2 linked regions of the Streptosporangium becharense genome follow. The protein of the gene in region 1 binds, or shares a complex with, the protein of each later gene. Links are inferred from orthologs where the notes say so. Each region holds a gene or a part of one and is shown in the gene's direction. Other genes may lie near its edges.

Region 1 (3,241 bases):
AGCTCGGCGTCATCGGCAACCTGCTCACCAAGGTCGATCGGCTGCTGATCGGCGGCGGGATGGCCTACACCTTCCTGAAGGCGCAGGGCTACGAGGTCGGCCGGTCGCTGCTCCAGGAGGACCAGCTCGACCAGGTGCGCGGTTTCCTCGACGAGGCGGCCAAGCGCGGCGTGGAGCTCGTCCTCCCGGTCGACGTGCTGGCGGCCGTGGAGTTCGCCGAGGACACCGAGTACGAAGTGGTGGACGTCACCGCGATCCCGGCCGACCGGCAGGGTCTCGACATCGGCCCGCGCACCCGCGAGCTGTTCGCGGGCAAGCTGGCCGACGCCCGCACCGTGTTCTGGAACGGCCCGATGGGCGTCTTCGAGTTCGAGGCGTTCTCCGGCGGGACCCGCGCGGTCGCCGAGGCGCTGATCGGGTCGGAGGCCTTCACGGTCGTCGGCGGCGGCGACTCCGCGGCCGCGGTGCGCCGGCTCGGCCTGCCCGAGGACGGCTTCTCGCACATCTCCACCGGCGGCGGCGCCAGCCTGGAGTACCTGGAGGGCAAGACCCTGCCCGGCCTCGTCGCCCTGGAGGACAAGTGAACCGGTTCGGTGACCGATGAGCGCCACCACGCGTAAGCCGCTCATCGCCGGCAACTGGAAGATGAACCTCAACCACCTTGAGGCCATCGCGCACACCCAGAAGCTGGCGTTCGCGCTCAACGACAAGGACTTCGACAAGGTCGACGTGGCGGTGCTGCCCCCGTTCACCGACCTGCGCAGCGTGCAGACCCTCGTGGACGGCGACAAGCTGCGCATCGTCTACGGCGCGCAGGACCTGTCGGCGCACGACGGCGGCGCCTACACCGGGGAGATCTCCGGAGCCATGCTCGCCAAGCTCGGGTGCTCCTTCGTCACCGTCGGCCACTCCGAGCGGCGCCAGTACCACGGCGAGGACGACGACGTCGTCAACGCCAAGGTGCTGGCGGCCTACCGGCACGGGCTCACCCCCATCGTGTGCGTGGGGGAGGGCCTGCCCGTCCGCCAGGCGGGCGGGCAGGTGTCCTTCAGCGTCTCGCAGCTCGACGGGGCGTTGCGCAAGGTCACCGCGGAGCAGGCCGCGTCGGTGGTGCTCGCCTACGAGCCGGTGTGGGCGATCGGCACCGGTGAGGTGGCGACGCCCGACGACGCCCAGGAGGTCTGCGGAGCGCTTCGGGCCCGACTCGCCGAGCTGTATGACGCCGAAGTGGCCGCCGGGGTACGTATCCTTTACGGTGGGTCGGTCAAGTCTGACAACATCACCGGCATCATGGCCCAGCCCGATGTCGACGGTGCCCTGGTCGGCGGCGCGAGCCTCGATCCCGGGGAGTTCGTCAAGCTATGCCGTTTCGGTGAAATGTCCGGCTGACTGAGCCATTCGGGGGGTGTGACTTGACAGCAGGTCATACCCTCTTAGAGCAGGTTTGAATCGTCACGCCTCAGGCGTCACACAAGGGTCGTGCCCGGACGCGGGTCACGCGCACATAGGGAACAGGTCAACGGTGACAATCGGAATCTCCATCGCCCTCATCCTGTCGAGCTCGCTGATGGTGCTGCTCGTCCTGCTCCACAAGGGCAAGGGCGGCGGCCTTTCGGATCTGTTCGGTGGCGGTTTCTCGTCGTCGTTCGGAGGGTCCTCGGTGGTCGAGCGCAACCTCGACAGGCTCACCATTATCACCGGTGTGGTCTGGTTCGTGTGCATCATCGCGCTTGGCCTGCTCCTGAAGCCCTGACCTGGGCTCAGACAGGCGTGACAGTGGTTCAGTGCCCCGCATCTCAAGCGGCGGGGCCATCGAGCGAGGAGTTCATCCGTGGGTAGTGGCAACGCGATCCGTGGCAGCCGTGTCGGTGCCGGCCCGATGGGGGAGGCGGAGCGCGGCGAGGCGGCTCCCCGCGTGCGGGTCCCCTTCTGGTGCGCCAACATGCATGTGACGCGTCCCAGCTTCGCCAGCGACGCGGCCGTTCCCGAGTTCTGGGACTGCCCCCGGTGCGGCCTCCCGGCCGGTCAGGATGAGGCCAACCCGCCCGCGCCGCCGCGCAACGAGCCTTACAAGACGCACCTCGCGTACGTCAAGGAGCGGCGCAGCGACAAGGACGGCGCCCAGATCCTGGCCGAGGCGCTGGAGCGGCTGCGCTCCTCCTCTCGCCCGATCTACTAGCACCGCCCGCCGTCCGGGCACGCACCGCCTCGCCGGTCGCGCCTGTACGGCACCGCGGACACCGTCACACCGGTGGCCGCACGCTTCATGAGACCCCCGCGGGATGCCGCGGGGGTCTTTCGCATGCGGCGGTCGTGCCGCGTGTGCCCGCCGCCGCTCGGTTCACCGTCGGGGCCCGCGGTCAGGTGCCCCGTCGGGGCCGGCGCGGAGCCGGCCGCGGGTGCGCATCAGGATCCGGCCGAGCATGTTCTTCCCGGTCCCCGTTCTGCCGCGGCCCCAATAGTGGTCGGACGTCGTGTCCTCGACGATCTCCTCGTCCCCGGTGGACAGCAGGATCTCGCGGATGTCGGCGTGCGCGCGGAACTTGGCCGCCACGGCACGGCGCATCACATCGTCTTTCACCCGCTCCCAGTCACGCCGCAACGGGCGGGACCGGTCACGGCCCAGTTCCGCGGCGCGCAGCGGGGTGCGGGCCTGACGGATGAGGACGGCATGTCGGGTACCGGGGAACTTCTGTGCCTGGAAGTAGTGCTCCGTGGTCGGCCACCAGTGCCCGTCGAGGTTCACACCGTGGGCGGAGAAATTGGAGAAGCAGCCATAGGGGGCTTCGTCGGCACCATAAAAGTAGATCGTCATCTGGACCCTCGCGGCAGTCGTGGGAATCGCACGCTGCCAGGCGCCGTCGTGCGATCGCAAATGATTTCCCGGTCCGGGTTCAGCCCGCACTCCGCCGACGGCCCGGCGAACCTTCCCGGTCACGGGCGGAGGCGGGGCCGGTGGTCGGGGTCCGGTCGGGGTGGGCCGGTCAGCCGGGTGCCCGAGCGGGTGGGGAGGGCGAAAGCGACGGCCTTGGCCGGTGCCCCGGTGGAGGCCGTCGTGAGGTAGGCGCGGCAGTGGCCCAGGGAGAGCTCGCGCACCAGGACCAGGCCCCGGCCGCTCTCGGCGAGCGGGTCCGGGGCGGCCGGTGGCCGGGAGCGGCCGAGGAGGGCGGGAATCCAGCCCAGGTCGGGATCGCCGTCGAGGAGTTCGCACCACACGGGAACCCCGGCGAGGCGCAGCAGG
Region 2 (3,167 bases), 1.9 Mb from region 1 along the record:
GCCGAAGGCGATGCTCAAGGCGCGCGCCGAGGGTCTCGCCGAGGCCGCGGCCGCGAAGGCGGTGAGCTGACAGATGGCACGTCTGAAGATCACCCAGGTCCGCTCGAAGATCGGCGGGAAGCAGAACCAGCGTGACTCGCTGCGCTCGCTCGGTCTGAAGCGAATCGGCGACGTCGTCGTCAAGGAGGACCGCCCGGAGATCCGCGGCATGGTCTCCGTGGTGACGCACCTCGTCACCGTGGAAGAGGTCGACTAGTCATGGCAGAGAACACTCCGCTCCGCATCCACCACCTGCGTCCGGCCCCCGGCGCCAACAAGTCGAAGGTCCGCAAGGGCCGCGGCGAGGCGTCCAAGGGCAAGACCGCGGGTCGCGGTACCAAGGGCACGACGGCGCGCAACACCGTGCCGCTCGGTTTCGAGGGTGGCCAGGTTCCGCTCCAGCGACGCCTGCCCAAGTTCAAGGGGTTCTCCAACGCCCTGTTCAAGACGACCTACCAGGTCGTCAACCTGGACAGGCTCGGTGAGCTGTTCCCGGAGGGCGGCGACGTCACCGTCGACACCCTGATCGCCAAGGGTGCGGTTCGCAAGAACCAGCCCGTCAAGGTTCTGGGAACCGGCGAGATCTCCGTGGCGTTGAACGTGCAGGCGCACGCCTTCTCCGCCAGCGCGAAGGAGAAGATCGCCGCTGCCGGGGGCTCCGTCTCCGAGCTGTAGGCATCACCACGCGGCGCGGGGGCTCGTAATGGGCCCCCGCGCCCTTGGTGCGTTAGAGTTCGCTGGACAGTGGGCCTCGACTCATTTCCGTGGGCTCATTGACTGGACATGGCAAAGATGGATCACCCCCGCACCATCGCCGACCGACCTCGCCTTTCAGGCGCGCAGGAGGGACCGTGCTGACCGCATTTACCCGAGCGTTCCGTACGCCGGACCTGCGTAAGAAGTTGCTCTTCACTCTGGGCATCATCGCGCTGTTCCGGCTTGGGTCTGTTCTTCCGACCCCGGGTGTGCACACCGAGAACATCAGTCGCTGTCTCGCCGATGCCCAGGCGACGGACGCGGGCAATATTTACGGAATGGTGCAGCTGTTCAGCGGCGGCGCTCTTCTGAAACTTTCAGTGTTCGCCCTCGGCATCATGCCGTACATCACGGCGAGCATCATCCTTCAGCTTCTGGTCGTGGTCATCCCGCGCCTGGAGTCCCTCAAGAAGGAGGGACAGTCCGGACAGGCCAAGATCACGCAGTACACCCGTTACCTGACGATCGGTCTGGCCGTCCTGCAGTCGACCGCCTTCATCGCCCTGGCCCGGACCGGGCAGCTGTTCCCGCAGTGCCAGCAGGAGATCCTTCTCGACAAGGACAACGTCTTCGCCATCATCACCATGGTGCTGACGATGACCGCCGGCACCTCCGTCGTCATGTGGCTCGGCGAGCTCGTCACCGACCGCGGGATCGGCAACGGCATGTCCATCCTGATCTTCACCCAGGTCATCGCGGTCTTCCCGGCCGAGCTGATGAACATCGCCCGGCAGAAGGGCGCCTTCGTCTTCGCCGTGGTCATCGCCGTCGGTATCGCGATGATCGCCCTGGTCGTCATGGTCGAGCAGGCGCAGCGCCGGATCCCGGTCCAGTACGCCAAGCGCATGGTCGGCCGCCGGATGTACGGCGGCACCTCCACCTACATCCCCCTGAAGGTGAACCAGGCCGGCATCATCCCGGTCATCTTCGCCTCCTCGCTGCTCTACCTCCCGCAGCTGGTCACGACGCTGTTCAGCGGCGCCCAGGAGCCGCACGCGATCGTCCAGTGGATCCAGCAGAACCTGGTCACGGGTGACACGCCGGTCTACATGGCCACGTTCTTCCTCTTGATCGTCTTCTTCACTTACTTCTACGTGTCCATTACCTTCAACCCCGTTGAAGTCGCCGACAACATGAAGAAGTACGGTGGGTTCATCCCGGGCATCCGCCCGGGTCGCCCGACGGCTGAGTATCTGAACTACGTTCTCACGAGGCTCACCGCTCCCGGCGCGCTGTATCTGGGCCTGATCTCCATGGTGCCGATCGTCGCGCTGGCGCTCGTCGGCGCGAGTCAGAACTTCCCGTTCGGAGGGACGAGCATTCTGATCATGGTTGGTGTCGGTCTTGACACCGTGAAGCAGATCGAGAGCCAGCTGCAGCAGCGCAACTACGAAGGCTTCCTGAAGTAGTGCGTCTTGTCCTGGTCGGGCCCCCCGGAGCGGGTAAGGGGACGCAGGCCCAGTTCATCGCATCGAACCTGTCCATCCCGAAGATCTCGACAGGGGACATCTTCCGCGCCAACGTTTCGGGCGGCACGGAGCTCGGCAAGCTTGCCAAGGAGTACATGGACCGCGGTGACCTCGTGCCCGACGAGGTGACCATCGCGATGGTCCGCGACCGCCTCTCGGAGAGCGACGCGCAGGACGGTTTCCTGCTCGACGGCTTCCCCAGGAACGTGCCCCAGGCCGAGATCCTGAAGAAGATGCTCGCCGAGTTCGGAGTCGCTCTGGACATCGTGCTGGAGCTCGTGGTCGACGACGAGGAGGTCGTTCGCAGGCTCGCCGGCCGCCGCACCTGCGGCCAGTGCGGGCGCATCTGGCACGTCGACTTCGATGATAAGAAGGACGACATCTGCGACGCCTGCGAGGGCCGGCTCTACCAGCGTGACGATGACAAGGAAGAGACCGTCAGGCACCGCCTGGAGGTCTACCAGGAGCAGACCGCGCCTCTGGTGTCCTTCTACGCCGACGAGGGCATCCTGGTGGGCGTCGACGCCACCGGCCCGGTGGAGGAGGTCACCCAGCGCGCGATGGAGGTGCTCAGCCCTTTCGTCGGCTGACGGTGTTCCCCGGCACGCCACCCATGGTCCCATGGGTGGCGTGTTGCCATTTAGGGCAGAATCGGGGGAATTGGGCTGCCGGACTGCCCGTTCAATCACCCCGGGGGTGGACGTGTTCAAGAGAAACAAGCACGGGATCCAGTTGAAGACTCCCGAGCAGCTGGAGAAGATGCGGGCGGCGGGCCTGGTGGTGGGCCGCACGCTGCAACTGCTCAGGGAGAGCGTCCGGCCGGGCCTGACGCCGCTGGACCTCGACGCGATCGCGGAGAAGGCCATCCGGGACGAGGGGGCGATCCCGTCCTTCAAGGGCTAC

Evidence for each region.
Region 2: the proteins of secG (region 1) and secY are in contact, whole or in part, in a crystal structure (PDB 5AWW), measured with the Thermus thermophilus proteins. The link is inferred for Streptosporangium becharense from one-to-one orthologs. Residues at the interface, in WP_223903268.1 of Thermus thermophilus: Tyr5, Ile9, Tyr12, Leu13, Ala16, Leu19, Val20, Val23, Leu24, Gln26, Glu27, Pro28, Gln30, Gly31, Ala32, Asp34, Leu35, Met36, Gly37, Gly38, Ser39, Ala40, Asp41, Leu42, Phe43, Ala45, Arg46, Val48, Tyr53, Thr56; in WP_096411648.1 of Thermus thermophilus: Leu14, Gln16, Arg17, Phe20, Ile34, Pro35, Pro37, Ile72, Arg108, Arg109, Asn112, Gln113, Arg116, Ile117, Ile120, Pro145, Gly146, Trp147, Phe152, Phe155, Val156, Val159, Thr160, Val162, Ala163, Gly164, Ala166, Leu167, Trp170, Glu173.

The regions. Positions count from the first base shown.
Region 1 is NZ_JACHMP010000001.1:1,156,796-1,160,036, reverse strand. Bases 207-3,137 are described here. They hold secG (preprotein translocase subunit SecG), read left to right. Parts: upstream 207-1,522; coding sequence 1,523-1,753; downstream 1,754-3,137. Other genes in these bases: F4562_RS05040 (ATP-binding protein), read right to left, coding at 2,935-3,137; ybiA (riboflavin biosynthesis intermediates N-glycosidase), read right to left, coding at 2,342-2,815; F4562_RS05050 (RNA polymerase-binding protein RbpA), read left to right, coding at 1,832-2,179; tpiA (triose-phosphate isomerase), read left to right, coding at 601-1,389; F4562_RS05065 (phosphoglycerate kinase), read left to right, coding at 207-584. Also shown: more of F4562_RS05065, read left to right, coding at 1-206; more of F4562_RS05040, read right to left, coding at 3,138-3,241. UniProt on the Bacillus subtilis protein: Involved in protein export. Participates in an early event of protein translocation.
Region 2 is NZ_JACHMP010000001.1:3,082,204-3,085,370, reverse strand. What follows is about bases 191-3,047. They hold secY (preprotein translocase subunit SecY), read left to right. Parts: upstream 191-890; coding sequence 891-2,204; downstream 2,205-3,047. Other genes in these bases: map (type I methionyl aminopeptidase), read left to right, coding at 2,967-3,047; F4562_RS13135 (adenylate kinase), read left to right, coding at 2,204-2,854; rplO (50S ribosomal protein L15), read left to right, coding at 259-714; rpmD (50S ribosomal protein L30), read left to right, coding at 191-256. Also shown: rpsE (30S ribosomal protein S5), read left to right, coding at 1-70; more of rpmD, read left to right, coding at 74-190; more of map, read left to right, coding at 3,048-3,167. UniProt on the Bacillus subtilis protein: The central subunit of the protein translocation channel SecYEG. Consists of two halves formed by TMs 1-5 and 6-10.